DNA from 3 places in the Alteromonas sp. ISO5 genome. Region 3 is predicted to be linked to each of the others. Evidence: predicted binding sites of a transcription regulator. Region 3 holds the regulator's gene; each other region holds the start of a gene.
What was found. Region 3 encodes FNR, which switches genes on or off when oxygen is low (the NO sensors DNR and NnrR bind a similar motif). Its sites were predicted from a motif close to TTGATCTAGATCAA; they were not measured.
Positions count from the first base shown of each region.

Region 1 (7,527 bases), 1.5 Mb from region 3:
CCAGCCCGGACGGCGTTCACCTACGATCACTTCGCGTTCGGAAACCACGTTATTCTCGGCCACCACGTAAACAAACTGTTTATCGGCGTTGGGTACCAGCGCTTCTTCCGGGATCACCAGAGTATCGAGTACCTGTTTTTCAATAGTCACCTGCAGAAGCATGCCCGGGCGCAGTTCCGACTCTGGGTTGTTGATAACTGCACGCGATAAAATAGAGCGGGTTACCGGATCGATACGTGAGTCTATCGCCACAATATCACCGCTGAACTCGCGACCCGGGTAAGCCACCGATGTAGCCGTTATTTTCTGGCCCAGTGCAATACTGGCCAAATGATTTTCGGCGACATTAAAATCGACCTTAACAACATTGATATCATCGAGCGTGGTAATTTCATCAGCAGGGCGAACCAGTGAGCCAACGCTGACCCGACGGATACCGAGACGGCCATTGAAAGGCGCTTTGATTTGCAAATCATCCAACTGCGCATTGGCCACCGCTATTTGCGCTTCCAGCGAATTTACCAGCGCCTGCTGTTCGTCCAGTAATTGCTCGGAAGCCGCACTGGTTTTGGCCAGGTTTTTAATCCGGCTAAGCTGACGCCTGGCTTCTTCAAGACTTACCTGTAACTGAGCCACACGTGCCACTTCTTCGGTATTATTCAGTTGTACCAACAGTTGACCAGCTTCTACCTCATCACCGTCATTGAATAAGACGCGGGTCACTGTGTCGGTGACCTGAGCGGTAAGTGTGACGGATTCGTTTGCCGTAGCAGTTCCCAACGCATCAATCGTGACCGGGAACAACTTCTTACTGACTTTGTGGACTTTAACCGGTGTCAGTTTTTTTGCCATCGTCTGACTGACCTGCTCCTGAGGCCAGTTTAAAAAAGCCAGCAACCCAACCAGTAACACCAACCCCAACAACAGCGGCGACAGCTTTTTACCCAATGCCATAATCAATCCTGCTATACTGGTACCCAACATTGTTGTCATCAGCGGGCACCGGAATTAAATAATAAATGTTAACCAACGGCTTAATTTTACCCGATAACCTCACCAAGAGAGCGCGTTTAACAGCAATAATCTGTGTTTTAACGTTTTTAGGTTGTCAGCCCCTCCCTCCGTCTGCCACGAGTTGCAGAATTACTGAAAATGCCAGACAGTTGCCCGACTCACTTAAAGCCAATGCTGCGGCATGCCTTATTCGCATCGAGAATAGTGTTTTGATGATCAGGCATCGTTTGTCCGGCAAACTGGATTTTCCGGCTGGAGGCAAGCAAGGTGATGAAAGTCTGCGTTGTACCGCACACCGGGAAACCTGGGAAGAAACCGGGTTTAACCTCGAAGTAGGCAAACTGCTTACCTATTCCTCCTCAGGAATGCCGGTGTTTCTTTGCACCGGTGATGCATCACTGGCGGCGCTGGCAGAACGCGTGCCAGCGCCAGACTGGGCGAAAGAGGAAGTGTCCGAACTGCTACGGATAAGCCCGTTTGAAATAACTGATGAAGAATTACGTTTTAATGATGATCTGATTCCGCTAAGAGACGCGTTTGTACTGGCAGGAAAAGAACTCTAGTCAGCCAGCCTGTGTGCTTTATTGCGCTGGCTCAAGTTAATGACACACTTTGATTTTGCATTTTATACAGGCGTTGTATGGTAGAAATATCAAACAATCAGACCTGATTGTACAAAGGAGAATATTATGCCGGCATACACACCACCACTCGCTGATTTTACTTTTTTGGTTAAAGACTGGCTAAAGACAGACGAGCTTTATCAGTCATTGGGCCTGGATGAGTTCGACGCGGAGTTAGCGCTTGAGGTTATTGAACAAGGAGGTAAGTTTGCATCCGACGTTGTGGCACCGCTTAACCGTGAAGGCGATGAGCAGGGCTGTAAACTGAATAACGGCCAGGTGGTCACCCCGGACGGTTTTGCCGCCGCCTATCAAAGCTACGTAGACAACGGCTGGAATGCCATGCTTGGCGATATTGAATATGGTGGGCAGGGACTGCCTTACTCAATGGCCGTGCCGGTACACGAAATGCTTAACTCGGCCAGTCTAAGCTGGCGATTAACGACCATGCTTACCGAAAGCGCGGTACTTGCCGTCACTAAGCACGCTTCAGATGAACTGAAAGCACTGTATCTGGAAAAACTGGTCAGCGGGCAGTGGACCGGCACAATGAATCTTACCGAGCCGCAGGCTGGCAGTGATCTGAGCCTGTTGGCCACTAAAGCTGAGCCTAACGAAGACGGCAGTTACAGCATAACCGGCAGTAAAATTTTTATTACTGCGGGAGACCATGACTGGACCGAAAATATTATTCATATGGTGCTAGCTCGCTTGCCAGATGCACCCGCCGGCGTAAAAGGCATAAGCCTGTTTCTGGTGCCGAAATTCCTACTCGACGAAAAAGGAGAGCCAGGGGAGCGTAATGACCTTACGCCCAGTGCGCTGGAGAAAAAAATGGGCATTAAAGCCAGCCCAACCTGTGTGATGAATTTTGATGGTGCCAAAGGCTGGCTGATTGGCGAGCCTCACCGTGGGCTGACCTGCATGTTTACCATGATGAATGACGCCCGTTTTCAGGTTGGTCTTGAAGGACTGGGGGCTTCAGAGGCGTCTTTTCAGGGCGCCTTAACTTATGCACGGGAACGTCTTCAATCCCGTGCGCCACAGGGCGTACAACAACCGGATGACAAAGCTGATGCCATTATCTATCAACCCGATATTACACGTATGCTGCTCACGCAAAAAGCACTGACAGAAGGTAACCGAGCGCTGGCTATGTTATATGCCAAGTATATGGACATAGGGCATAATTCAAGCGGCGAGGCCCATGACAATGCACAAGCCATCCTGCAGTTTCTTACGCCTATCTGTAAAGCGTTTATGACCGATGCAGGATTAGAGTCCACCAGCCTGGGTATTCAGATTTTTGGCGGTCACGGCTACATCCGCGAATGGGGCATGGAACAACTGATGCGAGATGTACGCATCGCCATGCTTTATGAGGGTACCAACGGTATTCAATCGCTCGATCTGATTGGCCGTAAACTTACCCGCGACCGGAGCGACATGCTCGGCGTTACCCGGAATGCTTTTGCTGAGCTGGTGCAGGCTATGACTGACGATGCTGCCCGACAGCAAGCCTCTGCATTGCTGGACGAGTGGTATCAAACCTCGTTACAGGTGAAAGCCTTCGGTGCGGTGGAGGCCGCCGGTGCCGCTTGTGATTATCTGGCATACAGCGGTTACTGCCTGCTTGGCGTGTTATGGTATTCCATGGCGGATTGCGCGGCACAAGGCGACAATCCGGTGCTTGCGGCGGGTAAACAGAAAACCTGTGACTTTTACATACAACGGATATTGCCACGTATCTCAGCCCATAAAGCGGCAATGTTAGCGTCAGCCGATACCTTGCTGGCGGTTCAGGGCAGTGAGTTTGACTATCTGTAAGTCGAAGGCACGGGTACAAAAAAGGCCGCTGCTGGCGGCCTTTTCAATGGTTAATTTTTCGCGATAGAGTCTTCAAATTCATCATCAAACCACCGTTTGATCATATCTTTTTCGTACCGGAAAGGATCACTGCTACGAATACGGCTAACCCGATTCATAAATGCCATTTCCTTAATGTTAACGTCGGCCGACTTTACCACTTTATCGCCTTCTTTTAACTGATAGCTGAACTCCATTCGCGGAATATACACCGTATCGATAATTCGAATATCGAAAGCCCCCGCCCGCATGGTTGGCCAGACCTGCCCGGCTAAATCCAAATCGGTAACGGTCACTTCAAGGGTCTGCCCTGCTGGCAGTGCTTCCGCAAGTTCATTGAAGTATTTATCCAGCGAATTGAAAACACGATTACGAAAACTTTTACGTGACTCATTACTCGGTCTGACATCAGTATACGAGTTGGGCTCTTGCCAGGTGATTTCAACTTTGGGCAACGCCTCTGCTGCTCCGTCAGTACTTTTCTGGGCTAGACTGGCGCCTGAAAGCATCATTAGCGCAGGCGCAAGTAACCACGACGCTTTTACATTTCGCATTGTAGAATCCCCCCGAAGGTTTGGTTCGAAGTCAGAGTATATACGTACTCAACCAACTATTAGAACAATAAACCGGCAAAAAGTTTAATGGTTTTATCGTATCTCTTAATCTATCAGTAGTCAGCTGAACCGGGGATGAACAGATGCTGCTCAGCTATTTTGGCTGTCTTCGCGCAATACCGGAGAGCGGCGAATTTCAGAACAAAACGAGTGTAAGGTAACGCCGTAAATGTACGGGTTACTGTCGGAATGCTCACAATAGGCATCATAAAATTGCAGGGTTCGGGCCCGCGAAGACAGGACGTTATCGAGGTAACTCTTTTGGTAGGGACGCATTGCCGAGTACTGCACCGCCAGGCTGTCTTTAATTTCAGCCAGTTGCTGGCGCTCTTCACGCGTAGCGATCTCTTCCATCCAGTCACTCAGCGTATCCTGAACGTCAGAGAATAGATACTGAACAAACGGTAGCTGTAATACCACTACCAAAATAGCGATTTCAATGATGACAGCGATTGAACGAAACATGTTTTATACTTCTCCCAAACTAGTGGTCCAAGCTTAACCCACGTCTAACCGTTAAATAAGGTACCTGTTTTATACCTAGTTATTAAGAGTTATAGCTGTTCAGAACAGTGCATTTGTTCACCTAACCTGTTTGTCACGGGCCTGACACCGAGTGTGTACACTTAAAAAATACGTTACACTATCGCCGCGGCAAATCAGAATGCGATTGATCTATATTAAGTAATATTAATATATGACAGGTATACTGCTGCCGTAATCATGTTTAGCTTCAATGAAGGTAGTCCCATGAACGATCAGATCCCGGTGAAAAACGTTACCCCGGTAAAAGTTCACAAACCCGAAAAACTCGATGAGTCAAAACGCTATACGGCGCGTGACCGAATCTATGTTCGTTCGGTAAAAGGCCCGCTGGAAAACTTCCGTCGATTCTTCGGCTTCTTTTTTATTGCCTTATTCGTTGCCATTCCCTGGATCCAGTATGACGGCCACCAAGCTGTGCTGCTGAATATTGTGGATCAGCGCTTTACGATTTTCTCACTCACCCTGTGGCCACAGGATCTGACGCTATTGGCTTATATCTTTATTGTGTCCGCCTTCGCGCTGTTTTTTGTTACTACCTTTGCAGGCCGCGTTTGGTGTGGATTTATGTGTCCGCAAACCACCTGGACTTATATTTACGTATGGTTTGAAGAACTTTTCGAAGGCAACCGTAATAAGCGCATAAAGCTGGACGAACGCCCTATGGATTTCGACAAGTTCTGGCGCAAAGCGGCCAAACATACCGCATGGCTATTGGTTGCTCTGCTGACGGCGATGACCTTTGTTGGCTACTTCACACCGGTAGCACAACTTTATGTCGATTTTTTCACCTTTAATACCAGTTTTTGGGCCGGATTCACAATTATCTTCTTTACCATATGTACCTATGGCAACGCTGGTTGGATGCGAGAAATTATGTGTACACACATGTGTCCGTATGCCCGTTTCCAGTCAGCAATGTTTGATAAAGATACTTTCACGGTTTCATACGATGCGGGTCGCGGTGAGCAAAGAGGTCCACGCTCACGTAAGCTAGCCCATGAAAATCTGGCAGAAAAAGGCCTGGGCGAATGTATCGACTGTAACCTGTGTGTACAGGTGTGCCCTACCGGCATCGATATTCGTAACGGTTTGCAGTACGAGTGCATCAACTGTGGTGCCTGTGTGGATGCCTGTAACGGCGTGATGGAAAAGATGGATTATCCCAAAGGGCTTATCAGCTTTACTTCTGAACACGAGCTGGCAGGCGGAACGACCCATATTATACGGCCAAAATTACTTGGTTACCTGATAGTTCTGTTGGTGATGTGTGGCTTACTGATAGCAGATATCGTGACCCGGGTCCCCCTTGAAGTGGATATTATTCGCGACCGTAACTCACTGTACCGTGAAAATATGAACGGCGATATTGAGAATGTTTACACCCTGAAGGTGCTCAACAAGTCACAAACTGAACACACTTATACAATTAAGGTAGAAGGTTTGCCTGAATACGAGTACATTGGCGAACAAGTTGTTACCGTGGGTGGTGGCGATGTATACAGCCTGCCTGTATCTGTCGCAACTGATCCCTACAACCTGTCTGACCGGGTCACCGAAATATACTTTAATGTTTCCACCAAAGAAGCAGACGGCACTGTTGTAGAGGTTAGCGAACCATCGAAATTCCTTTATCGATAAACAGGCCTTAATGTGAGTGACTTTACCTTTGCCGAACTGTCACCCGATATGATCCTTGCCGCACTGGAACAGTGCGGCATATTTCCTCAATCAGGACTCCTTGCGCTCAACAGCTACGAAAACCGGGTGTACCAGTTTTTAAGCGATGAGCAAAAGCGCTACGTAGTGAAGTTCTATCGCCCACAGCGCTGGACTAACGAGCAAATTCTCGAAGAACATGTTTTCAGCCAAGCCCTGGCTGATGCTGAAATACCGGTTGTTGCACCGCTTGCCCATCAGGGTCAGACGCTGCATTTTGCCGGGCAATACCGCTTTGCTTTATTCAATTCTGTGGGGGGGCGTCAGTTCGAACTCGATAACCTCGACCATCTGGAATGGATGGGCCGGTTTATTGGCCGCATGCATAAAGTGGCAAGCAGTGCGCCTTTCACCCATCGTCCGACCATGGATATTGAAAGCTACCTGACCAAACCCCGGCAAACTCTGGCCAACAGCACATTGTTACCCGAATCTTTGCATACCGCATTTTTCACCATACTCGATCAGGTCATCGAATTGACCAAAAAGCTTTACCAGCCAGGTAAACTTATTCGTCTACACGGCGATTGCCATGCCGGTAATATCTTGTGGCGTGATGGTCCAATGTTTGTTGACCTTGATGACAGCCGTATGGGTCCGGCAGTTCAGGATTTATGGATGATGCTCAACGGCGACCGCGCGCAGCAACAAATACAGCTTGAAACACTGATTGAATCTTATGAAGAGTTCTGTGAATTCGACAGCAAAGAGCTGGCTTTAATGGAGCCATTGCGGGCCATGCGCATGGTGCATTACATGGCGTGGTTATCCGATCGCTGGCAGGACCCTGCATTTCCCAGAGCCTTTCCCTGGTTTGCCGAAAACCGCTATTGGGAACAGCAAATCCTGGCCCTGAAAGAGCAATTTGCCACCCTTCAGGAGCCGCCGCTCTCTCTGGTACCCTATTGATCTCCGGCGGGCCACAGAGTAACAGGTAGTCTGCAGATTACGTTTCTCTAGCTCTTAACCGACTATTATTTTCAGAACAGGTAAATCAACCCGATGCCTATTTTAGTTTCATATTCGCTACGAGCTATTGGACTATCACGCACCGCAATACTGTAGTATTCAAACAGGGCTTCCCCCTAGATTTGCCAGCTCGGGGGGAGGTAATGTCGCAAACTATAATCAATACCAGTTGAGGGTTA
Region 1 is NZ_CM176572.1:2,703,440-2,710,966, reverse strand. Features, by position in the region: gene AC2T0J_RS12180 (efflux RND transporter periplasmic adaptor subunit) at 1-954, opposite strand, end outside; gene AC2T0J_RS12175 (NUDIX hydrolase) at 1,020-1,577, shown strand; gene AC2T0J_RS12170 (acyl-CoA dehydrogenase family protein) at 1,704-3,464, shown strand; gene AC2T0J_RS12165 (DUF3016 domain-containing protein) at 3,515-4,057, opposite strand; gene AC2T0J_RS12160 (hypothetical protein) at 4,208-4,582, opposite strand; gene ccoG (cytochrome c oxidase accessory protein CcoG) at 4,868-6,301, shown strand; gene AC2T0J_RS12150 (serine/threonine protein kinase) at 6,314-7,288, shown strand.
Region 1: ccoG (cytochrome c oxidase accessory protein CcoG) is a predicted target of FNR. The motif match lies at 4,788-4,801, and genes of this name have one in related genera.

Region 2 (7,527 bases), 480 kb from region 3:
CCAATTTTGCGGCGCCTTTGCAACAGCTGTTACCCGAGTTTGAGGCTGTCTCTGGTATCAGCGTCAGGGTGAGTGTTGGTTCAAGCGGCGCATTATTTGCGCAAATTCAACATGGAGCTCCCTATGATTTGTTCTTATCAGCAGACAGTAAACGTCCACAGGCACTGATTGCTTCTGGCAGGGTAAACGAGTCTGCAGTAGCAACTTATGCGATTGGCCATCTGGCATTAGTAGGCGATGTGGATGGCATAACCGATCCGCGTTTATTGACAGCGGATATCAGGCTTGCCATTGCCGAGCCAGAGATTGCGCCTTATGGCCGCGCTGCCAGACAATTACTCGAGCAAGCGGGGCTATGGGAAGCACTGGCTCCCGGACTGATTCGAGGCACGAACATTCAGCAAACGTTGCAGTTTTGGCAAACCGGCAATGTGGATGTGGCGTTAATCGCAGCTTCTCAGTGTGTCTCTTATCAACTGGTTTGCAAATCAGTGCCAGATGACTACACACCGATTATTCAGCAACTTGCTGTCACAGGTACAGGCGATGCCGGATTAGCTGCAATGCAACTGGCAGATTATCTGCGCAGTTCCCGGGTTCAGTTGCAACTGGCCGGAGCGGGTTATGCCCCGCTTACACAGCGGCTGTTAGAAGGAACTGAATAAACGTGGAATTTCAGGCAATCTGGTTAACCCTGCAATTAGCGGGGTTATCGACACTACTGCTGATGCTGGTTGCCATACCGGTAAGCTGGTGGCTAAGCCGCTGGAACAGCCGCTTTAAAGCGGTGGTTCAGGCCTGTGTCGCCTTACCGCTGGTGCTGCCACCTACGGTTCTGGGATTTTATTTGTTACTGGCTTTTGCACCCGATAGTCTGTTTGGCGAGTTCTGGCTGGCGGTGACAGGAGAACGCCTGGCGTTTACTTTTGAAGCATTGGTGCTGGGGTCGGTCATCTACTCATTTCCTTTTGCTGTGCAACCATTGTATGCCGGTTTTACGCAGCTGCATCCTCACTATTTACACACCGCAAAAATGCTGAATCTGCCCTGGCAGGTCCGCTTCAGGCAGGTGGTATTACCGGCCATCAGGCCCAGTTTACTCATTGCAGCCGGATTGAGTTTTGCCCACACCGTGGGCGAGTTTGGCGTGGTGCTGATGATTGGGGGGAATATTCCCGGGGAAACCCGGGTAGTGTCGATTGCGTTGTTTGATCAGGTGGAGTCGCTTAATTATGGCAGTGCTCATCAACTGGCTGCCGCCTTGCTGATGTTTTCCTTGTTATTGCTGATCGCGCTTTACTGGCTGCAAGGACACAGGAGGCTTAAATGGAATGTCATGTAACGGCGCGAGCCGGCCAGTTTGCACTGGATGTGGCCTTGTCTGCCCAGGCAGAATTGTCATGGCTGGGCATTACCGGGCACTCCGGTGCGGGTAAATCTACCTTATTGCAAGCCCTGGCAGGTTTCGAGACAACCGCCAGAGTAAGCGGGAAGTGGCAGAATATTAATCTGGAAAACGCCGGAAATACCGTGCTTGTCAGTGCACAAACGCCATTGTTTCCGGCGCTTAGTGTGGCGAAAAACATTGAACTGGTGGCTCGCCACAATCAGCAACATGCAAACGTGGATACCATTGTTGCGTTGTGTGAGTGTGAGGCGTTGTTAACCCGGCATACTAACGAGCTTTCAGGCGGCGAACTTCAGCGGGTAAAGCTCGCCCGGGCCTTGCTGGCTAAGCCTGCGTTACTGCTGCTTGATGAAAGCTTCAGTGCTATGGATCGTGCCCTGCGTTTTCGAATTTTAAAAAAGCTAAAAGCCTATATTGGTCAGCGTACCAAAGTGATTATGGTGAGCCATGAAATCAATGACATCATTCTGTGTTGTGACCACCTTGGGGTGATTGAAAAAGGACACTGTGTAGCCAGTGGGCCTCTCCAAGAGATGTTAAATCCAGTGCGCTTTGCGGGCGCCGGCACTCTGTTGCCGCTGATTAGCGTACTTCACGGAGTCATCCGGGGGAGTAAACGAGGCATCAGCCGTGTAATGATTGGTCAGAGTGAACTCAGCGTGGCCGGAGAGTATGAGAGCCAAACCGATCACGCTGTCAGAGTGTTAGTGCCGGCCAAAGAAGTCCTGCTGACTACCGAGCAAACGGGTGTCATAAAGACCAACAGATTGCATGGCGTGGTGCGAACGATACAACCCTATTCCGCCATGCAAAGTACGGTGTCAATTGACTGTGAAGGCCAGACGCTTATGGCTTTGGTTGATAATTACGATGTCCGTCTCGATTCGCTGCATGAGGGGCAGTGGGTGTGGGCATATTTTAGTGGTCAGCAAACACTGGCCTGACACGGTATGTCATCAGCACGCCTGCTAGTAGGCACTACTTCATCCCAATGACATCCGGTGTCGGATGATTTACCGGCGGCTGTTTGATGATCAGGCCATTAATAAGGTATTGATGGACTGCAATATGCCGGCAATGAATGGTTACGATGCAAGCATTGCGATTCGACGAGGTCAGGCAGGCGCAAAACACGCTGCTAATCCGATTATTGCGAAGACTGCTAACGTGCTGAAAGGTGAGAGTGAAAAAGTATTATGACGCCACTGAATTTACCCAAAAATTTAAAGTGGCCTGATACCAGGAAAAATAGTTAGCGAGCATGATGGGGCTAATGAGCGCCAGGTGCAAGCGAGTTGGCAAAAAGAACAACTACTACCGTGCCTGGATAATAATAAAGCACTGAAGAAGAAACTGCAGACATTGTACATAAGTGAGCGTCAGCCCAAACTTGCTGCCATGGACCGTGAAACCGTGCGTTTTACCGCACACGCATTGAAAGATAACTCCGCAGTTGCCGGGGCGAAATTTCTTTGTGATTTGCTGGCTGAATTTAAACGTTTTAGCGAAGAAAAACGATGAGGTGTCAATAAATCGTCAATGTGTCAAAATAATGACTACTAAAGTCGTATAGCGCTTTGTTAAAAGTGGGTATATAACGTAATAAAAAAGTGGTTTCGGAGTACCGTAGTGAAACACATCGACCAATGCTCAGTCTTGGTTGTCGATGACGATGAGATTACACGATTAATGCTAATAGCGGTATTGAGCGACATCTGTCATTGTGAGGCGGCAGGAAATGCTCAGGAAGCGTTTAATTTTCTGGCGATACATCCGGTTGATTTGATTGTGCTGGATATCCAGATGCCGGAAATGTCGGGTTTAGAGTTTTGTGAAAAAGTCCGCGCCAACAACAACTTTGTTAAAATCCCTATTTTATTCATCACCTCTTCTGTTGAACGCAATGTTCAGGAAGCCTGCTGGATAGCCGGCGGAAATGATTTTGTCAAAAAGCCGGTTATCAGCAATACCCTTAAACAGCGTGCTGAAAACTTACTGAAGAGCAAAATTATTGCGGATTCGATATTCCATACCGGTTACGATGATCCGTTAACCGGCATGAAGACTGAGCATTATTTGATAACAGAAGTCAGTGAGCATCTGCAATATTGTCAGGTAAATAGTATGCCGTTTTCGATACTGCTGATTAAAATTGCCGGTATTGACGATATCAACCAGCATCAGGGCTTTCATCAGGGGAATCTGGCGATTCAGGCCGTTGCCAGGGTAATCGCCGGGCAGCTCGACTTGCCATTGGCTAAATGCTGTCGAATCAGTGGCGCAACCTTTGCGTTAAGTTTACCCAATGTGTGCGAACTGAAAAGCATCGAGCTTGCCAGACGGGTCAATAAGGCGATGGGTAATTACCTGTATCGTAACGGCACTAAACTACCATTAAATATTCGTTTTAAATCGTCTGTTGCCAGCTGTAATGGTGACTCCGGTTACAGCCTGGATGAACTCATGACTCAGGGCCGCGATGCCCTGGCAGCCAATGCCGATGGCGACTATTTAAAGCCTGGGGACAAATCAGATAACCCTTGAATAGCGGCGTTGATGAACCTGCCTGGCCAGATAAGCGTCAAAAGACATACTGATTATGCGGATCAGTAATCTTGCCTTTGGTGTCACCCTTATATGCTGAGCGGTTACCGACACCAGACCATCATCAATAAAGGGGTCGAGGGCGGCTATCGCATCAGCGAAATACTGGTTAAAATTAATCTCCCATTCTGACTCAATATCAAAAATAGCAAGATTAAGGTTACACATCAGTTGCATAATCACCTGACGGCGTAACATATCATCGCGGGTAAGCAATACCCCTTTGGTAGTGAGGTCGGCGGGTTCATCGAGCGCTGCGTAATATTCATTGAGAGTCTTGGGGTTCTGGCCATACATATTGAACACCGCAGAAATGGAAGATACGCCTAAACCCAGCATATCCAGGTCTCCCCGGGTGGTATAACCCTGAAAATTACGGTGGAGTTCGCCGTTACGCTGGGCAATGGCCAGTTCATCATCCGCTTTGGCAAAATGATCCATACCGATGAGTTCGTAGCCCACTTCACTAAGTGTTGCCATCGCTTGCTTCATTAATGCCAGTTTCAGTTCTGGTGAAGGTAGCCATTCATCTTTGATTTTACGTTGTGCGGCAAAACGCTCCGGTAAGTGTGCATAGCTAAACAGCGAGACTCGCTCGGGAGCCATGGCTTTTACTGCTGCCAGGGTAGTTTTAAACGTGTCCTCGGTCTGGTGGGGCAGACCATAGATGAGGTCGAGGTTAATCGACTCAAAACCGACCTGTCTGGCATGGTCCACGAGGCTGGCAATATGTGTGGTACTTTGCACCCGGTTGATAGCCTGTTGAACATTGTAGTCGGTGTCCTGCACTCCGATACTGAGGCGACGGTAGCCAACAGCAGCGAGAGCGCTGACGTAGTCAGTGTTTACCGTACGTGGATCAATCTCGATACTGCACTGGGCATCATCACTGAAGTTGAATGCCTCTCTTAACAAAGCCATCAGACGCTGATGTTGCTCAGGCGACAGAAAGCTTGGTGACCCGCCGCCAAGATGCAACTGGTGAACAGTGTAATGGCTGAATGCCGCTGCCCGCAGGCTAATTTCCTTACTCAGGTAGTCAAGATAACGGTCAGCCTTTTCGGTATGTCGGGTAACCACTTTATTACAGCCGCAGTAGTAACACAGTGAGTGACAGAAAGGAATATGCACATATAAAGACAAGTCCTGTGTCGGGCTGGTTTGCGCAGCCGTCACCAGGGTGGCGTCAGAAACATCGCTATTAAATTCCAGAGCGGTAGGGTAAGAGGTATACCTTGGACCATTGATGTTATATTTATTAAGTAGCGCCGGGTCAAAAAAATCGATAGTTTGCATAGCCTGAGTTCATCTGTTTATCGTTAAGGGAAACCGGGTGTTTCCTGATAGTCAGTAGCATACAGTCTGTACTGTGGGACGTTTTGATCTCGTTCAATAAAAAGCTTCGGCGTGGAATCCAATAGCCCGGTGAACGGTGTTTTTCACCGGGCGGCTGGTACTGGCTGGTTAAAAATGGGTTCTCAGCGTGATGCCATAAGTTCGCGGCATACCGGGATACGCCATAATTTTACCGGCCTGAACCGGTACATCGAAGCCATTTTTAGCCACGTATTCGGTATCAAACAAGTTTTTACTCCAGACAATCAGCTGACTGTCCCAATCCGGTAATTCCCACATCCAACTGGCGTTAACCAGATCAAAACTGTTCAGATGTTTGTATGGATCGTTAGTGTCGTCCATAAACAGATCACCGGTGTACAGATAATCAATCCGCAAAGTGGTTGGTAAGCTAAACACATCAATATAATGCTCCAGGCCCAGTGTATAACGGGTTTGGGGTTCAAAACCGACGCGGTCGCCGGCACGAGAACAGTAAGGATCATCAGGGTGTTGACGACCAGGGTCGTCAATGCCGGTATGCCAGCTATAGGCAACCCAGCAGGTGCCATTGTCGAATTCGTCAAAGGTGGCCAGCGTGCGGGCGAAATTGAACGTTAACTGGGTAGATGACACCGGCAGCCAGACCAGATCGAATTCCACACCTTTTGTGCCAATACTGCCGGCATTCTGCAGGTTAAACCCCGTGCCGGTAAATGTGGATGCCTGGAAGTCGTCAATATCGGTTTTATGCAGAGCCAGATTAAAGCGTAAATCGTAGCGGGGGAATTCCTGTTTCAGTCCCAGTTCCCATGAACGCGACGTTTCGGCTTTGAATACCGGGTCAAATCCAGGCCCAATTCTATCCGTATTAATGCCACCAGACTTAAAACCGTTGGCCCAGGAAAGGTAAATCAAGCGCTCGTCATTGGGTTGGTAGCTGATTTTAACCGTGCCGGAAAGGTTATCGTCCGACAATGATGCCTGCATGGCGGGTCTGGGCAAAATGGAGGCCGTGTTTAAAAAATAAAAGCCCCAGCCCGGGTTTTGAAAAGGGGCTAAGGCGGCCAGCGAATCTGCACTGGGTAACTGCATGGTAGCCAGGGCGGTGGCAATATTGGTTAGTGCCGGTACCGCAGCGGCAGGATTAGGTATATCTTCCGGAGCCGTTGGCAGACCATTGATGCCGGGGCCAATCTCGCTGTACTCACCTTTTAGTGTTTTGTCCTCAGTTGTCCAGCGGATGCCGGTAGTCAGGGTCCATTGTGGTAGGAAGGTCCAGTCGGTCTGAGCAAAGACAGCGAAGCTGTCCTGTGTTTGATCGGCACTGTGCGGGAAGTCGGTGCCGCCGGGTGTAGCAGGCGCGACCGGCGCTATCAGACCGTCGCTTAGCGTACTAAGAGTGTTAATACCGTCGATAAGAGGCTGAAGTTGGGCTGCGCTGGCGGCAAAAAAAGCCGGAAAATCGTTGCCAATCATATTGTTAAAATCGAGGTCGAGGCGCTGGTGGAAATAGAAGACACCAGCGATCGCAGAAAGTGTCTGTGTGGTGTAGTGTAGTCGAAGCTCCTGGGTGACTGCGCGCTGGGCCGAATCATTGGTAGTCGATAATAACTCAGCATCGGAGAAATCAGAGTCAATGTAGTCGAAACTATCAAACTTTCTCAGTGAACTGACAGAGACCAACGAGAGGGAGTCGCTGACTTGCCAGTCTATCTGCGCTGACAACCCGCGATCCTGCATGGCGGAACGGGGAGAACTGCTCAGTGCCGTGGTGTAATCAAAATACGCGGACTGAGTGAATACGCGGCCACCCACTTGTGGTGACGCGATCAGACTATCGGTGCCATACTTGCCGGCAATGTCGTTAGCTTGAGCATTACCCTGCCAGGTGAGAGCCGCACAACAACGTTCATCGAGCTCTGCGTAGTCGGCAATGACCCTTACCGAAATGGCGTCATTGGGAGTGTATAATGCTTGCAGACGAAAACCTGATCGGTCACGGTTGTTCAATGGATCACCCGGATGTGCGAGGTCGTTTACCCAGCCGTCGCGACGTGAACTAAAGCCGCTTGCGCGCATCGCCAGCACATCATCAACCAGCGTGACGGATTTTGCACCGCTGATATTTAGCGTATCGAAGTTGCCGGCGGTCAGTTGCAGAAAACCCCGGCCATCAA
Region 2 is NZ_CM176572.1:3,741,796-3,749,322, forward strand. Features, by position in the region: gene modA (molybdate ABC transporter substrate-binding protein) at 1-665, shown strand, start outside; gene modB (molybdate ABC transporter permease subunit) at 668-1,342, shown strand; gene AC2T0J_RS16740 (ATP-binding cassette domain-containing protein) at 1,327-2,352, shown strand; gene AC2T0J_RS16745 (response regulator) at 2,417-2,608, shown strand; gene AC2T0J_RS16750 (hypothetical protein) at 2,693-2,929, shown strand; gene AC2T0J_RS16755 (response regulator) at 3,038-3,952, shown strand; gene hemN (oxygen-independent coproporphyrinogen III oxidase) at 3,938-5,308, opposite strand; gene AC2T0J_RS16765 (TonB-dependent receptor) at 5,477-7,527, opposite strand, start outside.
Region 2: hemN (oxygen-independent coproporphyrinogen III oxidase) is a predicted target of FNR. The motif match lies at 5,392-5,405, and genes of this name have one in related genera.

Region 3 (7,527 bases):
CCATGGTTAGCAGAAAACACGCTGACCGGTGAAGACACCGCCAAGAAGATGGAAGTTTTCCAGACGCTAGGCGTGCCTTACACAGCGGAAGACATCGAAGGTGCACAAGCGGCAGTAAAAGGCAAAACCGAAATGGAAGCCCTTATTGCATACCTACAATCCCTTGGCACATATCTGAAATAATATGGACCAGGGTACTGTAGGCAGCATTTTTACTGTCATCGTCTTCGTCATATTTATAGGCATTGTATGGTGGGCATTCAGCGGTCGTAACAAGAAAAGGTTCGACGAAGCCGCTAACCTACCCTTTGCCGACGAAGACAAAGAAGAATCAAAGAAAGAATAGCGGGAGTTAACACTCATGAGCATGTTTTGGACAATTTGGATTTCCGTGATCACACTGGGGTCCATCGTCGGATGTTATATATTGCTTCGCTGGAACCTGACCAATTACACAGGTCACCCAGAGGGCGAGTCTATGGGACACGAGTTTGACGGCATTGTTGAAATCAACAATCCGCTGCCAAGATGGTGGACCATTCTGTTTTACGCAACAATCGTATGGAGTTTCTTCTACCTCGCTCTGTACCCGGGATTAGGTTCTTTCGAAGGCTTTTGGGGCTGGAGAAGTTCTAACCAGGACGTACGTTCATTAGAAGAGTCAGCTCAGGCACGTATCGATGCTAAAGAGCAGGGCCTGATTGTTGAGTATGATCGCGAACTTGATTATGCCGCAGAAAAATTTGACCCAATCTTTGAAGCTTATGCTCAGGTGCCGGTTGAAGAGCTGGTAAACAATGAAGAGGCGGTTAAAGTAGGTCAGCGCCTGTTTATGCAGAACTGTTCTCAGTGTCATGGTTCTGATGCCCGTGGTAATACCGGCTTCCCGAACCTGACTGATAACGACTGGCTGTATGGTGGTACCGGTGCCAAGATCAAAGAAACCCTGACTAATGGTCGTAACGCAGCAATGCCCGCATGGATCGATGCCATGGGCGAGCAAGGTATCAAAGAAACGGTAGCTTACGTACTGAGCCTGAGTGGTCGTGAAGTGGACGAAAATCATGATGCACTGGCAGAAGCTGGTAAAGCCCGCTTTATGGCTTGTGCGGCCTGTCATGGTATGGACGGAAAAGGTAACCAAATGCTTGGTGCCCCTAATCTGACCGATAATACCTGGCTGTATGGTGGTTCTGAACGCGCTATCACCGAAACACTGACCTATGGTCGTAACGGTGTTATGCCTTCGTTCAAGAAAACACTGGGTGACAACAAAATTCACGTAGTTGCTACTTACGTGTACAGTTTGTCTCACTAAGATTTTAAAATATAATGCAAAAGCCTCGTTTTTTACGGGGCTTTTTTATTCAACACAATGGTAATGCTCATTCGGATAAAACCCTTTCGGGTGTTATCCGAATTCGTATTAACCGGTTCCATAAAGTTCATCAGGAATGCAGTAATGGAAAAAACAGATACCAAACCCTGGTACAAATACTTCTGGCCGTGGTTTCTTATAGCCGTGCCCTTTTCATCGTTTGTAATGGCCTATTTCTTGGTTAATTTTGCGACCAATACCGAAGATTCTCTGGTGGTTGATGATTATTACAAAGAAGGAAAAGCGATTAACGCCAGTATGGCTAAGGTCGAAGAAGCCCGCCGGTTGCGGATAATGACCGATTTAACGGTTAATGATGGCCAGATTGCGCTGGAGTTTCACAGCGGTATACCCACTACCGGTAACGCCCTGAAACTCAACTTTTACCACGTCACACTGCAGGAAAAAGACTTTTCGCTGTTGTTAACCCGTGATGCAAACGGCGTTTATCGAGGCTTTACCGAGCAGGACACCAGCGGTAAATGGCGCGTGTCGCTAACGCCTGTCGACGATAGTTGGAAAGTACAGCAGGAAATATCTTTACCCCGTGAAGATAAGATTCGATTCATTCCCTAATGAACGTGACAACCATTGAATGCTATCACTGCGGCTTACCGGCAGAAGCTGACAGTCCTTATCATGCCACCATACTCGGTAAAGATCGCGTTATGTGCTGTCCCGGTTGTCAGGCGGTAGCCGAAGCCATTGTCGAGAATGGTCTGGAAGATTATTACCAGTTTCGAACCGAGCCGGCCGCCCGCGGCGATACCGAATTTCAGGCCACACTGGGCAAACTGGCGATATATGACGATCCTTCCCTGCAGGAAGACTTCGTAATCGATGAAGGTAACCACAAACAAATTCAGCTCACAGTAGAAGGTATCACCTGTGCCGCCTGTGGCTGGCTGATAGAAAAGCAGCTGGCCAGGGTAAACGGCATCAACCAGGTGTCCGTAAATGTTTCGGAACGCCGGGCTGCTGTCACGTGGTCAGATGACGTTATTCAACTGAGCGGCATCTTAAAAGCGTTGAAAAAAATAGGTTATGCAGCGCTCCCCTTCCAGCCTGATCAACACGAAGCCTCTTACCAGAAAGAACAGAAGCAATTTCTTAAAAAGCTTGGTCTTGCCGGTCTGATGACCATGCAGGTCATGATGCTAATGACCGGTCTGTATTTTGATCTGTTTGGCGCTATCGAAGCCGAAACCCGCCAGTATTTTTACTGGGTGGCACTGGTGCTTACTACACCCGTGGTCTTCTATTCTGGCAGTACTTTCTATCTGGGGGCAATCAAAGCTATCAGTGCCCGCACCGTTAATATGGATGTGCCGGTTACTATCGCGGTGTTCGGTACTTATATTGCTGGGATTAAATCCACCTTGCTGGAAACCGGTGACGTGTATTTTGAATCTATCTGCATGTTTATCTTTTTATTGCTGTTAAGCCGTTATCTGGAGCACCGATCCCGCCATCGGGCTACACAGATTTCAGCCAATATGATGCAATACATCCCGGTCACCGCGCACCGGTTGAGTGACGATGGCAAAGTGGAACCCTGTCTGGCAAAACACCTCGTCGTGGGAGATAAAGTATTGGTTAAAGCCGGTGAAACGATACCGGTAGATGGGCGTATCATCGATGGCGCTTCAGCCATTGATGAGTCTATGCTCACCGGGGAATTTGAGCCGGTGCTTAAAGACGCTGGCGCAGCGGTATTCGGCGGCACGGTGAATCAGCAAAATACGTTAACCATTGAAGTGCATCAGCAACTGAAATATGCGCTGGTAAATCAGATAATTCGTTTGCAGTCCACCGCTATGGCTAACAAGCCTAAAGCGGCGCAAATGGCAGATTCTTTTTCGCGTTATTTTGTCATGGCAGTACTATTGATTAGTGCCCTCACCTTCGTCTACTGGTCTGTTCGGGGTAACGATGAGGCATTCTGGATTGCTATCGCGGTACTGGTAGCAACCTGTCCCTGCGCGCTTGGCCTGGCTACGCCATCGGCATTAACCTGCGCGATGGCCAGACTCAATAAACAGGGTATATTGCTTAAACGTGCCGATGCACTGGAGCAAATAACCGGTATCGATACCATCGCCCTGGATAAAACCGGTACCCTTACCGAAGGTAAATTTGGCATTGCCGATCGGTGGTTTGCCAATCCTGCGCAAGCGGATTACCTCTACACCGTTACTGCCAGCCTTGAATCCCACTCTGAACACCCTATCAGCAAGGCATTTTCGGCCAGCGAACAGTTTGCGGTGAGTGATTTTGAGGTCACTGCCGGCGGCGGTATTCGCGGCATGGTAGACGGTAAGCAATACCTGCTTGGATCAGCGACATTTACCCAGGCCGATCCCTCGGTTATACCGGTGACTGCCAATGTGTATTTAGTTTGCGATGGCCAATGCCTGGCTGCCTATGAAGTCACTGACAATCTAAAAAGCGATACTGCCGAGACGCTCGCCGGATTAAAGAGCTTCCAATTGGTGCTACTAAGTGGTGATACCCAGCATAACGTGGATAAACTGGCAGCTAAACTGCCCCTGACAGTAGCTACCGGTGAACTGACACCAGAACAAAAATATCAGGCGGTGCAGAAACTACAGACTCAGGGTCATAAGGTCATGATGCTGGGTGATGGTATTAACGATGCGCCGGTACTTGCGAGTGCAGATGTCTCGGTTGCCGTTGGAAATGCCACTGACATTGCCCGCAATGCAGCGGATGTAGTGTTGTTGAGTGAATCGCTGACTACGGTGCCGACGCTGGTTGACATTGCGGCGAAAACCCGGCGTAAAATTCGCCAGAATATTCTCTGGGCGCTGGGATACAACCTGTTGATCCTGCCTTTTGCGGTTTCCGGCTTACTGTTACCGTGGATGGCCGTGATCGGTATGTCATTAAGTAGTATCATAGTGGTTTCAAACTCGACCCGATTATTAAAGTAAGGCGGTAATGTGAGTATTATTTATGTGCTGATCCCGTTAGCAATTATTCTGGTCGCGGTGGCCCTGGGCATTTTCTTCTGGGCGGTAAAATCCGATCAGTTCCAGGACCTTGAGCGCCAGGGTTACAGCATTCTGTTCGACGACGACTTACCCGAAGAAGAACGCAAGCAACAAGCCAAACCGCAGGATAAAGCTAACACCGATAATGAGTGATTACAGCTTTATTTCGGCATTTGTAGTTGGCTTGGCCGGCTCACTCCATTGCGTTGGCATGTGTGGTGGCATTGCGGGCGCCTTGCGAGCAGCAGTGCCAGGCAGTCAGCCACCACTACCCTATATACTCAGTTATAACCTCGGGCGCATTACCAGTTATGCCATTGCCGGAGCCATAACCGGCGTACTTGGCCAGGTTGCCCGTGCCTCAGTAAGCCATGGTCTGATGATATTTCAGTTGCTTAGCGCCGTAATGCTGATTGCCATGGGCTTATACCTGGCCCAGTGGTGGCGTGGTCTTGCCCGCCTTGAAAAACTGGGCAACGGACTGTGGCAACGCATTCGCCCATGGTCTAAACAATTTATTCCGTTTAAATCGCCGCTTTCGGCATTTCCTTATGGTTTTATCTGGGGCTGGTTGCCCTGCGGACTGGTTTATTCAACCCTTACCTGGGCATTAGTCAGTGGTGATGGTTTATATGGTGCGGCAACAATGACCGCCTTCGGACTGGGCACTTTTCCGGCGCTGATTGCCGTAAGTCTGGGAGCCGGCTGGTTATTAAAGCTCCTACAACACCCGAAGACTAAGTCATTGGTCGCAATTTGCCTGATAATATATGGGGTTTTCTTGATTTACCGCACCCTAAACGGTAATAATTAAACGACGCCCACACGGAGACGTAATCTATGTCAAAAGGCTCAGAATTTTCGATTCATTGTCAGAGCTGTAGTTTCAGCCATTTGTGCCTGCCTGTTTCGTTAAATAAAAGCGAACTCGATTCACTGGATGATATTATCGAGCGTAAAAAACCGCTTCATAAGCACGATAAACTGGTTAAGGCCGGTGATAAATTTAACTCACTTTATGCAGTGCGTGCCGGCTCATTTAAATCTTTTGTTAGTAGCAAGGATGGCGAAGAACAAATCATTGGTTTCCATTTCCCTGGTGATATTATCGGTTTTGATGCCCTGCGTGAAAACGCTCATCAGAGTTATACTCAGGCGCTGGAAACGGCGATGGTTTGCGAGTTACCGTATGAAACCCTAGATAAAATGGCGGTGCAGTTCCCTAAATTGCGTCATCAGATAATGAGCTTTATGAGTGCCGAAATTAAGCAGGATCACGATCTGATGATGTTGCTGAATAAACGTACCGCCGAAGAGCGCCTGATTTATTTTCTTGCGCATCTATCCAAACGCTTTGAAGATCGTGGCTTTTCGCCTCGTCAGTTTAACCTGAGTATGACCCGCAACGAGATTGGTAACTACCTGGGCCTGACCGTTGAAACTATCTCTCGCCTGTTAACACGCTTCCAGAAAGAAGGCATTATCAAGGTTGACGGCAAACTGATCACTATCATCGATTTTGAAGCGATGGATAATAAACTGCATAGTATGGATATCCCCTCTACCACTATCAATTAATCTGTTAGTGAGCTGTTTTTCTCTGGTTTTTTATCATTACTTGATCCCAGACAAATCTGAAACTGGAGAAACAGCTGCTCACGTCGTACACTCTTAATGAATACTTCCTTTGGAGAGTCGTTATGATTGAATACAGCAATATTCTGGCCGTGGTAGAACCTGAAAGGGAAAACCAGCCCGCTATCTCCAGAGCCATTGAACTGGCTGAAAAAACTGGCGCGTCCATCACCGCCTTAATGACCATCTACGATTTTTCCTACGAAATGACCACCATGCTTTCCGGTGAGGAGCGTGAGGCCATGCGTCAGGCGGTTGTGAATGAAAGAACGGTCTGGCTTAAGGAACAACTGGCAGAGTACAGTCAGCCCATAGAGGCCGCTGTGGAATGGAATAACCGCCCTTACGAAGCCATCATCAAATATGCTATCGCCAGTAATGCCGACATTGTCGTCAAAGCAACCCGTTCTCATGATGATTTACGCTCCGTGATCTTTACCCCCACAGACTGGCATCTGGTGCGTAAGTGCCCTGCGCCGGTGCTATTGGTTAAAGAGCACGACTGGCCTCAGGATGGCAAAATTGTGGCGGCAGTCAACGTGGGTACGGAAGACCGCGAACATGCTCAGCTAAACGACCGACTTACTACCATAGCCCTTGATTACGCCAGGTTATTGAGCGGTCATGTGCATCTGGCTAACTGCTATCCGGGTACGCCGCTTAATATTGCCATTGAGGTGCCTGAATTTGACTCTGAATCTTACAATGCGTCGGTTAAAAACCACCACCTGGAAGAAATGGAGAAACACAGTAACCATTACAATATTCCACTGGATAACTGCCATGTGAAAGAAGGACTCCCTGAAAAGGTCATCCCTCAGGTTGCCAAAGAGCTTGATGCGGAATTGGTGATCATAGGCACAGTTGGACGTGTAGGCATCTCTGCTGCGCTGATCGGCAATACCGCTGAACATGTCATCGATGAACTCAACTGTGATGTACTGGCAATTAAACCCGACGGCTTTGAAAGCCCGGTAAGCTAAGCGCCGGTTTCCGTGGCAGGTATCCGTTACTGCCACGGTATGTCCCGGGCCTTATTCGGGGATGCAGCCTATCCTTGCTTCACGTATAATGGCGCCCATTGCAATATGGGTCTTTCTTTATCATGAGTTTACACATCAATAGTGCCTCGCCGGCAACGCAAACCAAGCAAAAATACAGCTTTAATAAATTACAAAAGCGCTTACGTCGTAATGTTGGCAAAGCCATTGACGATTTTGGCATGATCGAGGATGGCGACAAAGTAATGGTGTGTTTATCCGGTGGTAAGGACAGCTACACTATGCTGGATGTACTTATGTATTTGCAGCGAATAGCGCCTATCAGTTTCGACATTGTGGCGGTTAACCTCGACCAGAAACAGCCCGGTTTTCCAGAGCATATCTTACCGGATTATCTGCAAAGCCTGGGCGTTGATTACCGCATTGTTGAGGAAGATACCTATTCCATTGTAAAGGATAAAATTCCGGAAGGTAAAACGACCTGTTCACTTTGTTCTCG
Region 3 is NZ_CM176572.1:4,226,324-4,233,850, forward strand. Features, by position in the region: gene ccoO (cytochrome-c oxidase, cbb3-type subunit II) at 1-183, shown strand, start outside; gene AC2T0J_RS18865 (cbb3-type cytochrome oxidase subunit 3) at 185-346, shown strand; gene ccoP (cytochrome-c oxidase, cbb3-type subunit III) at 362-1,318, shown strand; gene AC2T0J_RS18875 (FixH family protein) at 1,463-1,954, shown strand; gene AC2T0J_RS18880 (heavy metal translocating P-type ATPase) at 1,954-4,332, shown strand; gene ccoS (cbb3-type cytochrome oxidase assembly protein CcoS) at 4,342-4,545, shown strand; gene AC2T0J_RS18890 (sulfite exporter TauE/SafE family protein) at 4,538-5,206, shown strand; gene fnr (fumarate/nitrate reduction transcriptional regulator Fnr) at 5,233-5,970, shown strand; gene uspE (universal stress protein UspE) at 6,093-7,010, shown strand; gene ttcA (tRNA 2-thiocytidine(32) synthetase TtcA) at 7,133-7,527, shown strand, end outside.